DNA from 2 places in the Cupriavidus sp. H39 genome. Region 1 is predicted to be linked to the other one. Evidence: riboswitches for the same ligand, from Rfam matches in the RefSeq annotation. Region 1 holds a riboswitch; the other holds the start of a gene.
The links. A riboswitch is a leader RNA that binds a small molecule or an ion and turns the genes downstream of it on or off. The one in region 1 is predicted to bind glycine.

Region 1 (7,089 bases):
GCAGCTTGCCGTCGCGCCAGCGCCCCACCGACACCGTCGGCTTGTCTTCGCGCACGCTGAACCACACCATGTGCACGGTGCCGTCGGGCGCCACCGAAGCCCCAGAGCCGTGGTGCGGGCACGCGTCGATGCGCCAGTCGTCGAAGGTGGCGCGCTGCATCGGCGTGGCCTTGCCGTCGGCGCCCAGCAGCGCCAGCGCGTGGTCGCGCGCGTTGGGCGGGAACACATGGCGCCACACCGCCAGCATGCGGCCATCCGGCGTGGGCGACAACACGATGCGGCAGCATTCGCACGACTGGTCGGCGATCTTGTAGTCGCCCTGGAAACTCTTGCCATGATCGGACGACACGGCGTAGTAGATCGCGGCGCCGGCATACGGCTGCTTGCGCGCCTCGGCGGCGGCCACGTCGCGCTTGTCGATCCAGCTGACAAAGACGCGCCCGGCCGGATCCACCGCGATGGCGTCGAAGCGATGCGCGATCTGGTCGCGGTTGGCATGCACCGTCAGCGGTTCGGCAAAGGTGTTGCCGCCGTCGGTGGAGCGCGCAAAGCGGATAAAGCCCGTCCACGGCGTGGGCAGCGGCTGGGTCCAGGTGACGTAGATCTCGCCATCGCGCCCGGCGGCCACCTTGGGGCGGCTTTCATGATCGGCGGCGACCAGCTCCGGCGTGCCGTTGACATGCCGCGCCGGGCCGAAGCTGCGGCCGTAGTCCGTCGACGACCGCACGGCAACATGGGGACCGTCCTTGTAGGCAATCCACAGCTTGCCGTCGCGGTCGAAGGCGGCGCCGGTGCCCAGTTCGCTCGTCTTCACGGCCCTGGCCTGGCCCCCATGGCCGGCATGATTGCCGTGCGTCTGCGCGGTCGCGCTGGCGGCGGCCGCCACCGCGACGCAGGCGACCAGCCCGGCAAGGATGACGCGGACGGCGGGACGGGTGCCTGGCAGGGTGGAAGTCAGCGTGTTCACGGGCTCAGAAGGAAAGTTTTGCCTCGGCGTAGAACGTCCGGCCCGGGTACGGGTGGTAGACGTAATAGCGCTGGTCGGTGAGGTTGTCGATGCCAAGCCCGAGCCGCACATTGCGCGCGGGCTTGTAGGTCACCTTGACGTCGAAGGTCAGGAAGCTGCTGGTGCCGCCAAAGGTATCGGGATTGGTGTCCGAATTGTCGAGCGTATTGTACTGCCGGCCCGAATAGGTCATGGCCAGCGTGCCGGCCCACGCCGGCGCGAAACGATAGGTGCCCGCCAGGTTGGCGCGCCACTTCGGGATGCGGTAGAAATACTTGCCCACCGAGGCCGGGTTGTTGGCATTCTCCAGCGTCTTCGAATGGTTGTAGGCGCCGCTGGCCGACAGGTCGAAGCCGCTCACCAGCACGTCGCGCCCGTCATAGGCCAGCTCGATGCCGCGCGTGCGCACCCGCTCCACGTTCTGGAAGCTGGTGACGGTGGGGAATACCGTGGTGTTGGTCTGGCTGACCAGCGCATCGCGGATATCGTCCTCGTACAGCGAGACCCGGAAGTTCGAGGCATCGACCGTGCGCTCGAAGGTCAGGTCCTTCGAGAACGAGCGCTCGGGCCGCAGGGTGGGGTCATTGTTGATCAGCGCCGTGCCAGTGATGCGGCCCTGGAACAGCTCGCTGACGGTCGGGTAGCGATAGGCCTGGCCCAGCGACAACCGGCCCAGCCAGTCCTGCCCGAACGCCTTCTCCAGCGTCAGCTTGGGTGACCAGTTGGATTCGCTGCGCACGGGATAGCCGACCGCCACGCCCGGCTGGCTGCGGCTGCCGTCATAGGCGCGCCAGTGCTCGTAGCGCACGCCGGGAATCAGCTTCCAGTCCTCGGCAAAGTACCAGGCGTCCTGCGCAAAGAGCGCCTGGGTCTCGGTCTTGCCGGCGAAGGCGTTGTTGAACGCGGTGATGGTGGCCGCGCGCCAGTCAGAGGTGTCGTAGCTGGTGTTGCTCAGCCGGTAGTTGTCATAGTGGTAGCCGACCGTGACCCAATGCCCGCCCTGCAACCGCTGCGGGCGGTAGTCGGCCTTCAGGTCGAGCGTGCGCCAGCCGGTGCCATCGCCATAGGTCACCGTTCCCGGTCCGTTGCCGGCGGTGCCGGCGCTGCGGCTCACGTCCTTGCTGACATCGAACAGCGAGGCCACGCCCGAGAAGTTCCAGCCGGTCTGATTGCGCGTGCGCAGCGACAGCCCGTAGAGCCAGCGCGCGTCCTCGCCGTTGCCCGGCGCGAAGGCGTTGGCAGGAATCACATACTGGTAGCCGCCGATATTCACCGGCCCGCCCGAGACCACGTTGCCGTTGGCATCGCGCAGGTAGCTGCCGGTGGAATTGGAGCGGTCCTGCTGCCAGTAGGCGGCGGTGAACTGGGCCTGCAGCGTGCTGGTGATGTCGTAGCCGAGCTTGAGCTTGAGCTGGTCTTGCACCGTGTGCGTGATGCCTTCGCTGTTCACGCCCATCACCACGCGATCGCGGCCGCTCTGGTCCCGGTCGAAATAGGCGCCCGAGACCGGGATGTCCGCCGCGCCCGCTGGTCGCGTCGAGCGCGACGCGGTATAGAAGCTCAGCGGCTGGCTCTTGCTGTCCTGCCGGTCCACGCTGACCAGCCACGAGAACGCGCCGACGCGGTCGCCCACATAGGCGTTGGCATGCACGCCGTTGAAGTTGTCATGGGTGCCATAGAGGCCGAAACGCTGCGCAAACAGCTGCACGCCGGCATCGCCCTCGAACTTCTCCGGCGTGCGCGTGGTGATCAGCACCGTCGCGCCCAGCGAGTTGCCGGGATACAGCGCCGAATACGGGCCGTACAGCACGTCCATGCGCTCGATCTCGGCGGCATTGACCAGCGACCAGCGCGGCGGGAAGCTGAAATCCGAACCCAGCAGGTTGGACAGCAGCAGGCCGTCCGCATAGACCAGCCCGCGCGCCGACTGGCGCGAACTGGTGCTGCGCACCGAGATGATCGAATTCATATCGCCGATAAAGCGCTTGCGCACGGCGAGGTTGGGCGCGTATTTGAGCGCGTCTTCCGTATTGACCACGTTGAAGTCGGCCATGCGGGTGCTGCGGATGCCGTAGGCGGGCGCGGGCGTGTTGGGCGGGATCGCCGGTGTTTCGCCGGACTCCGATTTGGCCGAGACCACCACCTCCTGCAGCGGCTCGGGCGCATCCACGGCCTGGGCGACCGCAACGGGGGGCCCCATCAGCACCGCCGAAACCGCGAGCGCAATGCGATTTTTCTTCACTGGAAACCTTGTTGTCGTCTTTTTGGCTCGCTGTCCTGCGCAGCATCAGGCGCCTCCCGCGCCTCCCCGATAGCGAGCGCTGACATTTTATGGGGCGAGGCGATTGGCGCCGATGCGACATAGCGACGCGGGCCGCCGGCAATCTCAGCGTTAACCCGCATACCCAATGCACGGCCTTGTCACTACATTGCCCCGACTGGCATCCAGCCAGCGTGATGCAGGGAGAGACCGTCGCGGCGCCCGCCGCGCACGGCGCCGAAGGAGCAACCGCCCCGGAAACTCTCAGGCAAAAGGACCGGCATCACCCGTCAGTGCACTCTGAAGAATGCCGGACGCCATCGTCAGCCCGGCATACCGAAGGAGCAAGCGCGCCCCGCCCCCGCGGCCAGGCGTCGTGAATCTCTCAGGTCCAGAACAGAGGGGGCGTCCTTCACGCATGTTGCGTGCGGACTCCTACCCTCAGACGTTCCTGGATCCTGCAGATCATGAAAACGATCGCTGTCATCGGCGGTGGCATCACCGGTGTTACCACGGCCTACGCGCTGGCCCGGCGCGGATTCTCCGTCACGCTGTTCGAACGGCACCGCTATGCCGCCATGGAGACCTCGTTCGCCAACGGCGGGCAACTCTCCGCCTCCAATGCCGAGGTCTGGACCCACTGGTCCACCCTCGTCAAGGGCATCAAATGGATGCTGCGCAATGATGCGCCGCTGCTGGTCAATCCCCGGCCCAGCTGGCACAAGCTGTCATGGTTCGCCGAGTTCATCGCGTCGATTCCCCACTACCGCCGCAACACCATCGAAACCGCGCGCCTGGCCATCGCCGCGCGCGAGCACCTGTTTGCCTGGGCGGCGCAGGAAGGCATCGACTTCGACCTGAAGCGGGCCGGCATCCTCCATATCTATCGCGACCGGGCCGGCTTCGAGCATGCCGGCCGGGTCTCCGCGCTGCTGGCGCGAGGCGGCCTGGAGCGGCGCGCGGTGACGCCCGGGGAGATGCGGGCGATCGAGCCGACGCTGGCAGGCTCCTACTATGGCGGCTACTTCACCGAGAGCGATTCCACCGGCGACATCCACAAGTTCACCAGCGGCCTCGCCGCCGCCATTGCGCGCCTGGGCGTGCGCTGCCTGTACGGCCAGGACGTGCGCGCGGTGAAAACGGACGGACGGCATGCCACCGTCACCGTGCAGGACGACAACGACACCGCCAGTTCCACCTTCGACGGCGCCGTGATCTGCGCCGGCACCGCCAGCCGCGCGCTGGCCGCCGGGCTGGGCGACCGCGTCAATATCTATCCGGTCAAGGGCTATTCGATCACCGTCAACCTGACCGATGACGCCAGCCGCGCCGCGGCACCGGTGGTCAGCCTGCTAGACGACGAAACCAAGCTGGTAACCAGCCGCCTGGGCGACGACCGCTTCCGCGTTGCCGGCACCGCCGAGTTCAACGGCACCAACCGCGATATCCGCGCCGACCGCATCCGCCCGCTGGTGGACTGGGTGCAGCAGTGCTTCCCCGGCGTCAGCACGCGCAGCGTGGTGCCGTGGGCCGGGCTGCGGCCAATGATGCCCGACATGCTGCCGCGCGTGGGGCGCGGTCGCGCGGCCTGCATCTTCTACAACACCGGCCATGGACACCTGGGGTGGACCTTGTCGGCGGTGACGGCGGACATGGTGGCGGGCGTTGTGGACCAGGCACTGGGAACGGCGCCGGCGGTAGTGCCGGGCGCTGCCATGGCGGCGGGCGGGATCTGATGATGCGAAGGTAGAGGGTCAGGGCAAGACCGGAGCCGAACAAATGGCCACTCAGCCGTTGGATTCGTTCAGGAAGGCACTCACTCACCCGCGCAGTCTCCAATTGTGCGCAGAATGAAAGCCTTCTGCGTGGAGGCCAACCAACGGGCGCTGCACGACAGGACCCACACGATCGCTTGCGCAATACAATGCTCCTGTACAAACGGCGGTGGGTCCTGAGGAGCGTACAGATGACCGACAGCAGGGTGAAATCCAATCTTCGCAATACGTGGGAATCGGCAGCACCCGGCTGGGCGAAGTGGGAGCATGTGTTCGCCACCAATCTTTCGGGCGCCACGGACACGCTCATGGATATGGCCGGTATCCGGCCGGGTATGCGCGTTCTCGATCTCGCTTGCGGTGCCGGGAGCCAGAGCATCCAGGCAGCAATGCGAGTGGGTGCCGACGGCGAAGTGGTTGCCTGTGATTTATCGGGCACCATGCTGGAGCATGTCCGCCGAAATGCCGCGCGTGCCGGTCTTCAGAATATCGAAACACTGGAATGCGCCGCAGACGAATTGGACGAGACATTGGCGCCGTTCGACGCGGCGATGTGCCGCTTGGGATTGATGCTTTTTCCGTCACCTGGTGAGGCCTTGATAGCTGTCCAACGCGCACTCAAGCCTGGCGCGCGTTTCGCGGCGCTGGTCTTCACGACGCCGGCCAACAATCCCTTCATGGCTCAGCCGATGGCGATCCTTCTACGCCACGCAGGCAAGTCTCCTCCCGCGCCCGGACAACCTGGAATCTTCGCACTGGGAGGCGATGGCGTGATGGAACGCCTGATGAACGACAGCGGTCTTGGCGATGTGAAAACACAACACGTTCGAGCGCAACTCGCCTTGCCGAGCGCGTCCGATGCTCTGCAACTGATGCAGGAAGCCGCCGGGGCATACCGGGCTGTGATAGCCGACCTCGACGTCGCGGCGAGATTGAAGGCCTGGAACGATGTTTATGAATGCCTAAAGCAGTTTGACGCCGGTGATGGCTTCAAGACCGAGCTTGAACTCATCATCGGGTCGGGCGCCAGGCCAGGATAGTTTCAACAGGCCGATGCAGATCGGGAGAAAGTTTGAGTCCTGTCCGCGCTACCGAGTTTGCAGGGGTGAGCGAATGACGGCTCAACAACGATGGACGGCCGTTCCAGACACGAAGACTTGATTGACGGCGAAGGGTCGGTCGTTCTACGACGGTAAAACTCACCAGCCCGCGCCAGGCCAGTCGGCCGCATACTGGCCGCCCGGCGCTATCAATCAACCTCCGCCAAAGTGCACATTCCCCACAGACTTCGCAACGCTCGCCGCGCCGTCTGCCGCCTTAATCCAGCGTGATCGCTTCGCGCTGGATCACCGCCGTCCAATTGCCCTCCTCCTTTGCCACGCGCTTCGCGAAATTGGCCGGATCGATCATCACGACATCGCCTTGCTGGCCCAGCGCGGTCTTCGCCTTGCTGTCCTCGAGCAGCCCCTGCGCGACCGAATGAAGCTTCTGGACGATCTGCGGCGGCGTGCCGGCCGGTACCAGCATGCCGATCCAGAAGGTCACGTCGAAGGGCGAGATGCCAAGCTCCTCGAGCGTTGGCACCTCCGGCAACTGCGCCATGCGCTTCGGAGCGCTGACGGCGAGGGGCTTCAGCTTGCCCGCTTTGATCTGCGGCAGCGCGGTCCAGGTGTCGAAGGCGGTATCCAGCTCACCGCTGATCACGGCCAGTTGCGCCTGGGCCGCGGACTTGTAGGGAATGTGCGTGGTCTTGATTCTGGTCCGGTTGTTCAGCATGGCAAAACTGAGATGCGCAATATTGCCCGGCCCGGCGGATCCATAGCTGACCTTGCCAGGATGCTGCGTCGCGTAGCGCACGAGCTCGGGCACCGAGCCGACCGCGTTTTTCTGCGACCATTCAGGATTGGTGACGAGGATGAAGGGCGCCTCCAGGACCAGCGTGACCGGCGTGAAGTCCTTTGGCGAGTAGGTGCCCTTCTTGTAGATCTGCGGGTTGATGGTGATGCTGCTGGAGTTGGTGACCAGCAAGGTATAGCCGTCGGGCGCCG
Region 2 (7,089 bases), on a different replicon from region 1:
TCGCGCCGGTAGAAGGCGATGTGCTCCTTCTCGATGAAGGGGACCACGTGGCGGCCCAGCAAAGACAGCTCGCGCGTCTTGCGCAAGGCCGCCAGGCGCGTGTCGATGGCATCCGGATCGATGGTGTCGGGCGCCTCGCCCATCAGGCCCAGGATCACACCCTTGTCGGTGCCGTGGCCCTTGCCGGTGGCGCCGAGCGAGCCGTACAGCTCCACCCGCACGCTGCCAACTTGCGGCAGCAGCCCGTCGCGCTCCAGCCCTTGCGCGAACATCAGGGCCGCGCGCATCGGCCCCACGGTGTGCGAGCTCGACGGGCCGATGCCCACCTTGAACAGATCGAAAACGCTGACTGCCACGGACGGCTCCAGGTTAACGCCGGCAAACCGGCGGGCGCCGCCTTGCGCGGCGCCCTGAGTACAGCTTAGCTTCTGGCCGGGGTGCCGGCTCAGTCCACCACGTAGTCGCTGACCGGCACGCAGGCGCAGAACAGATTGCGGTCGCCATACACGTTGTCGGCACGGCCGACCGGCGGCCAGTACTTCTGCGTGCGCAGCGACGCCACCGGGTAGGCGGCTTCCTCGCGCGTGTACTGGTGGGTCCACTCGTTGGTGGTCACCACCGCTGCGGTGTGGGGCGCGTGCTTGAGCGGGTTGTCGTCGCGGTCGAAGGTGCCGTCGGCGACGCGGCCGATCTCCTGGCGAATCGCGATCATGGCGTCGATGAAGCGGTCCAGCTCGTGCAGCGCTTCGGACTCTGTCGGCTCGATCATCAGTGTGCCCGGCACCGGGAAGCTCATGGTGGGCGCGTGGAAGCCGTAGTCCATCAGGCGCTTGGCCACGTCTTCATTGCTGATGCCGGTTTCCTTCTGCAGCGGACGCAGGTCCAGGATGCACTCGTGCGCGACCAGGTCATGCTGGCCGGTGTACAGCACCGGGTAGTACGGCGCCAGGCGCTTGGCGACGTAGTTGGCCGCGAGGATCGCGTTCTCGGTGGCGGCGGTCAGGCCGGCCGAGCCCATCATCGCGATATACATCCACGAGATCGGCAGGATGCTGGCCGAGCCGAACGGCGCCGCCGACACGCCGCCGATGCCGCGCTCGTCGCGGCGGTAGCCGACGCTGTCCTGGTTGGGCAGGAAGTCCGCCAGGTGCGCCCCGACCGCGACCGGGCCCACGCCCGGGCCGCCGCCGCCGTGCGGGATGCAGAAGGTCTTGTGCAGGTTCAGGTGCGACACGTCGCCGCCGAACTGCCCCGGCGCGGCGGTGCCGACCATCGCGTTCATGTTGGCGCCGTCGACGTACACCTGGCCGCCGTGCTGATGCACGATCTCGCAGATCTGCTGCACGCCCGGCTCGAACACGCCGTGCGTGGACGGGTAGGTGATCATGATCGCCGCCAGGTTCTGGCTGTGCTGCCCGGCCTTCTTCGCCAGGTCGTCCAGGTCGACGTTGCCGTTCTCGTCGCAGGCCACCACCACCACCTTCATGCCGGCCATCTGCGCCGACGCCGGGTTGGTGCCGTGCGCCGACGACGGGATCAGGCAGATGTCGCGATGGCTTTCGCCGCGGCTGGCGTGATACGCATGGATGATCAGCAGCCCCGCGTACTCGCCCTGCGAGCCGGCGTTGGGCTGCAGGCTGACCGCGGCATAGCCGGTGGCGGCGCACAGCATGGCCTCGAGCTGGTCGATCATCTCGCGGTAGCCCACGGTCTGGTCCAGCGGCGCGAACGGGTGGATCTGGCTGAACTCGGGCCAGGTCACCGGGATCATCTCGCTGGTGGCGTTCAGCTTCATCGTGCACGAGCCCAGCGGGATCATGGTGCGGTCCAGCGCCAGGTCCTTGTCGGCCAGCATGCGCAGGTAGCGCAGCATTTCATGCTCGGCGTGGTGCGTGTTGAAGACCGGGTGCGTCAGGTAGGCACTGGTGCGCGCCAGCGCGGGCGGGAAGGCATCGTCCGCGGCGGCCTCGAGCTTGTCGAAGTCCACCTCGGCCGGCAGCGGCTTGCCTTGCGTAAAGATCTCCCACAATGCGATCACGTCGGCGCGGGTGGCGGTCTCGTCCAGCGAGATGCCGACGCGCGTGGCGCCGGCATGGCGCAGGTTGATGCCGCGCGCGGTGGCGGCGGCATGGATCGCATCGGTGTTGAAGCCGGTTTCCAGCGTCAGCGTGTCGAAGAAGCTGGCGTTGGTGCGCGCGAAGCCGAGCGCTTCCAGGCCCGCGGCCAGGGTCGCGGTCAGGCGATGCACGCGTTGCGCGATGCGCTTCAGGCCCTGCGGGCCATGGTAGACGGCGTACATCGACGCCATCACCGCCAGCAGCACCTGCGCGGTACAGATGTTGGAGGTCGCTTTCTCGCGGCGGATATGCTGCTCGCGCGTCTGCAGTGCCAGGCGGTAGGCCTTGTTGCCTTGCGCATCGATGGTCACGCCCACCAGCCGGCCCGGCATCGAGCGCTTGAACGCGTCCTTCACCGCCATGTAGCCGGCGTGCGGGCCGCCAAAGCCCAGCGGCACGCCGAAGCGCTGCGAATTGCCCACGGCCACGTCGGCACCCCATTCGCCGGGGGCGGCAATCAGGGTCAGCGCCAGCAGGTCGGCGGCGGCCACCACCAGGCCGCCGGCGGCGTGCACGGCCTCGGCAATGGCGCGGTAGTCGTTGATGTCACCGTTCACGCCCGGGTATTGCAGCAGCACGCCAAAGGCGCCCGCGGCGGCGGCATCGGCGGCGGGCCCGACCTTGACTTCGATGCCCAGCGGCAGCGCGCGCGTGCGCACCACTTCCAGCGTCTGCGGCAGCACGTCGTCGGCGACGAAGAAGGTGTTCGAGTCGTGCTTGTTCACGCGCTGCAGCAGCGTCATGGCCTCGGCCGCTGCGGTGCCTTCGTCCAGCATCGACGCATTGGCGATGTCCAGGCCGGTCAGGTCGGTGACCATCTGCTGGAAGTTCAGCATCGCCTCCAGGCGACCCTGCGAGATCTCGGGCTGGTAGGGCGTGTAGGCGGTGTACCAGGCCGGGTTCTCGAAGATATTGCGCAGGATGACGCCGGGCGTGATGGTGTTGAAGTAGCCCTGGCCAATAAAGCTCTTCAGTACCTTGTTCTTGCCGGCGAGGGTGCGCAGCTTTGCCAGCGCCGCCTCTTCGCTCAGCGGCTCGGTGAACTCGCCCATCGGCATGCCGTCGCGGCGGCGGATGGCGGCGGGGATCACGGCGTCGATCAGCGCGGCGCGGCTGTCATAGCCGAGCGCCTTCAGCATGTGCTGCTGCTCGGGGGTATCGGGGCCGATATGGCGGGCGGCGAAGGCGTCGCGCGCCTCCAGTTCGGCCAGCGTGGGCCGGGTTGCTTGGGCGGCGTTCATGGGCAGCGGGGCGTTCATGGGCAAGAACCTCGTGGTGGGCGCAGCGGCAGGTGGTCAGCCGTGCCGCGGCGCCGCGAATGCGGTGTGCCGATCCCTGGCGCGGGACCGGCGGGCGATCAGGCGCCGACGCTGGCCTTGTAGGCGTCGGCAGACATCAGGCCGTTGACGTCGTCGCCATTGGCCGGCTTGAGCTTGAACAGCCACGCGTCGAAGGCGTTGGCGTTGACGCTTTCCGGCGCGGCCGTGGCGGCCTCGTTGACGGCGATCACTTCACCGGCCACCGGGGCGTAGATGTCGGACGCCGCCTTCACCGATTCCACCACGGCCAGCGCGTCGCCGGCACCGACCGACTTGCCCACTTCAGGCAGTTCCAGGAAGACGATGTCGCCCAGCGCATCCTGGGCGTGGTCGGTGATGCCGATGGTGAGCGTGCCGTCAGCTTCGACGCGCACCCACTCATGCGACTCGGTGTACTTGAGGTCAGCGGGGAAATTCATGAAGGTTCTCCGGATTCAGATCTGTTTCTTGTTGGGTGATGCCTGCCCGGCGCGAATTGCATGACGCGCCGGCAGGCGAGGGCGACCGTTGGGTGAGCGGGGCTTTCCCTTAGCTCACGAGTGCCTTGCCATGACGCACAAACGGCAGTTTAACCACAGTCGCGTTGAGTTTGCGGTCGCGGATCTCCACCTGCACGGTGTCGCCCACGTTCACGCCCAGCGGCAGGCGCGCGAACGCAATCGATTGCGACAGCGAGGGGCTGAAGGTGCCGCTGGTGATTTCACCGTCACCGGCGGGGGTAATGACTTTCTGGTGGGCGCGCAGCACGCCGCCCGCTTTTCCTTCCGTCGGACGCAGGATCAGGCCGAGGAACTGTTGCTGCTGGCCGTTGGCGGCCAGCGCCGCCTTGCCGGTGAAGTCACGCTCGCTCTGCAGGTCGACGGTCCACGCCAGGCCCGCGTCCAGCGGCGAGACGTTGATATCCATGTCCTGGCCATACAGGTTCATGCCCGCTTCCAGGCGCAGCGTGTCGCGCGCGCCCAGGCCGGCCGGGCGCACGCCCGCGGCATTCAGTTTTTCCCACAGGCCGGCGACGCTGGCTGCCGGCAGCACCAGCTCGAAGCCGTCTTCGCCGGTGTAGCCGGTGCGCGCCACCATCACTTCGCCCAGGGCGGGGTCCTGCACCACCACGGCGTTGAAAGGCTTGAGCGCATCGGAAGGCTGGGTCGAGGGGAAGGTGCTCCACACCCTGGCGCGGGCGTTGGGCCCTTGCACCGCGACGATCGCCAGCGGCTGCACGCCTTCCGGCGCGACGTCTTCACGGCGCGGGGTGATGGTCACGCCGCTGCCCGTGGCGTCGTTGCGGGCGCGGATCCAGTCGATGTCGCCCACCGCGGTGCCGGCGTTGACCACCAGGCGGAAACGGTCCTCGGCGAAGAAATAAACGATCAGGTCGTCGATGACGCCGCCGTTCTCGTCGAGCATGCACGAATAGAGCGCCTTGCCGGGGGTCTGCAGCTTGTCGACGTTGTTGGCCAGCAGGCCGCGCAGGAAGCTGCGGGTATTGGGGCCGGCGAGATCGACCACGCACATGTGCGAGACGTCGAACATGCCGGCATCGGTGCGCACGGCGTTGTGCTCTTCGATCTGGGAGCCGTAGTTGACCGGCATGTCCCAGCCGCCGAAGTCGACCATGCGGGCGCCGAGGGCGCGGTGGATAGCGTTGAGGGGCGTGGCCTGGAGCGTCATGGGATCCTCGGGGGCAGTCTCGGTTGGCGAAAACAAAAAAGGGTCATCCGCCGCAACGATCACCTGGCCGTGATGCCAGGCAATCCGCTGCAGCGGATGACCCCTCTGTCCTCGATACCTGAGAGATTACGAGGCGGACCGGGTCGATCCCATCCTCGCGCGCCCCTTCGGTGGGCACGCTCGCCACGAATGGCGGGTGCCGCTCTCCAGAGTGCGGCATGCATCGTGTGCATGTTGCATGCCGATCCGACCGGTCCGTGGTGCCTGAGAGTTTTCGGGTGATACCCCTTCGGCGGCGCAGTTCTGCGCGCTCTCCCGGTCGGATGCGCGCAATGTACGGGAGGCCCCGGCCTTTGTCAAACCACCGCCGGAGCCTGCCGTACCCGGTGCTGCGTGGCCGGATTTACTTCTTCTTGTCGTCGGTGACCACGTTGCCGATGACGCCGCCCACCGCGGCGCCTCCCAGCGTACCCAGCGCGCTGCCGTCCGTAAGGACGGCGCCGCCGACGGCGCCGGCACCCGCGCCAATGGCGGTATTACGCTGCTTCGGGGTCATGTCCGCGCAACCGGCAAAGGCCGCGACCGTCATGCCGATCAGGGTCACCTTGGTCAAAGCTTGCAGGGATTTCATGGTTTGGCTCCGATGTGATGATTTATGCATGCCCAAGTCCTCCGACAGGCCGAGGGACACACTTGTTAGAGCGTCGTATTGCGCAATCGGCTCCGGGCTTTACGAAGTGTTACGCCGGTGACACAAACAGCCCTGCGCACGCGGATTACGCTGACTGACCTGCCACCGCGTGCGTGTTAACATCGGCAGCTTTGCCGCCGGTCCTGTTGACGGGATGCGGCGCGCCCCGCCTGCCTCGCCGCCCTTTCCGATCGAATCCCTTGCCGCCCCCAAAGCGCCTTCCCGCATGACCCATGGCCTGAACCCCGCCCAATCCGAAGCCGTCCGCTACCTGGACGGGCCTTGCCTGGTGCTGGCCGGCGCGGGCTCCGGCAAGACCCGGGTGATCACGCAGAAGATCGCGCATCTGATCGAGGACAAGGGCTTCGAGCCGCGCCATATCGCCGCCGTCACGTTTACCAACAAGGCGGCCAAGGAAATGCAGGAGCGCATCGCCAAGCTGATGGAGGGCAAGACCACGCGCGAGGGCAAGCGCATCCCGCTCAGGCAGCTGACGGTCTGTACCTTCCATTCGCTGGGCGTGCAGATCCTGCGCATGGAAGCCGAGCACGTCGGCCTGAAGCCGCAGTTTTCGATCATGGATTCGGACGACTGCTTCGGCCTGATCCAGGAACAGCTGGGCACCACCGACAAGAAGCTGATCCGCGGCGTGCAAAGCACGATCTCGCTGTGGAAGAACGGCATGGTCGACCCCGAGGCCGCGATCGCGCAGGCCGCGGTCTCCGGTAATGCCGACGAACACCAGGCCGCGCTGGTCTACCGCAACTACGTCGCCACGCTGAACGCGTACCAGGCCGTGGATTTCGACGACCTGATCCGCCTGCCCGCGGAGCTGTTCGCGCGCAATGAAGCGGTCCGGCTCAAGTGGCAGAACCGCCTGCGCTACTTCCTGGTCGACGAATACCAGGACACCAACGCCTGCCAGTACCAGCTGCTCAAGCTGCTCGCGGGCGGCTCGCACCTGCGCGCGCCGGCGTTCACCGCGGTGGGCGACGACGACCAGGCCATCTACGGCTGGCGCGGCGCCACGCTGGACAACCTGCGCGGGCTGCAGACCGACTTCCCGGACCTGAAGGTGATCAAGCTGGAGCAGAACTACCGCTCCACCGTGCGCATCCTGGAAGCGGCCAACGCCGTCATCGCTAACAATCCCAAGCTGTTCGACAAGAAGCTGTGGAGCGAGCACGGCATGGGCGACCCGATCGCCATCCACCCGATGAACGACGAGGAGCACGAGGCCGAGTCGGTAGTGTTCCGCCTGTCCGCGCACAAGTTCGAGCGCCGCGCGCAGTTC

Region 2: it holds a riboswitch for glycine, as region 1 does, so the genes downstream of both, gcvT (glycine cleavage system aminomethyltransferase GcvT) here and ACOCMH_RS01250 (D-amino acid dehydrogenase) in region 1, are expected to answer to the same signal.

Annotation. Positions count from the first base shown of each region.
Region 1 covers NZ_CP189846.1:165,036-172,124, forward strand. The annotation lists gene ACOCMH_RS01240 (sialidase family protein) at 1-967, opposite strand, end outside; gene ACOCMH_RS01245 (TonB-dependent receptor) at 972-3,206, opposite strand; glycine riboswitch at 3,458-3,556, shown strand; glycine riboswitch at 3,557-3,676, shown strand; gene ACOCMH_RS01250 (D-amino acid dehydrogenase) at 3,692-5,002, shown strand; gene ACOCMH_RS01255 (class I SAM-dependent methyltransferase) at 5,233-6,081, shown strand; gene ACOCMH_RS01260 (tripartite tricarboxylate transporter substrate binding protein) at 6,359-7,089, opposite strand, start outside.
Region 2 covers NZ_CP189848.1:107,256-114,344, reverse strand. The annotation lists gene ACOCMH_RS16045 (L-serine ammonia-lyase) at 1-356, opposite strand, end outside; gene gcvP (aminomethyl-transferring glycine dehydrogenase) at 446-3,376, opposite strand; gene gcvH (glycine cleavage system protein GcvH) at 3,475-3,855, opposite strand; gene gcvT (glycine cleavage system aminomethyltransferase GcvT) at 3,965-5,104, opposite strand; glycine riboswitch at 5,200-5,324, opposite strand; glycine riboswitch at 5,346-5,432, opposite strand; gene ACOCMH_RS16025 (glycine zipper 2TM domain-containing protein) at 5,508-5,735, opposite strand; gene ACOCMH_RS16020 (UvrD-helicase domain-containing protein) at 6,022-7,089, shown strand, end outside.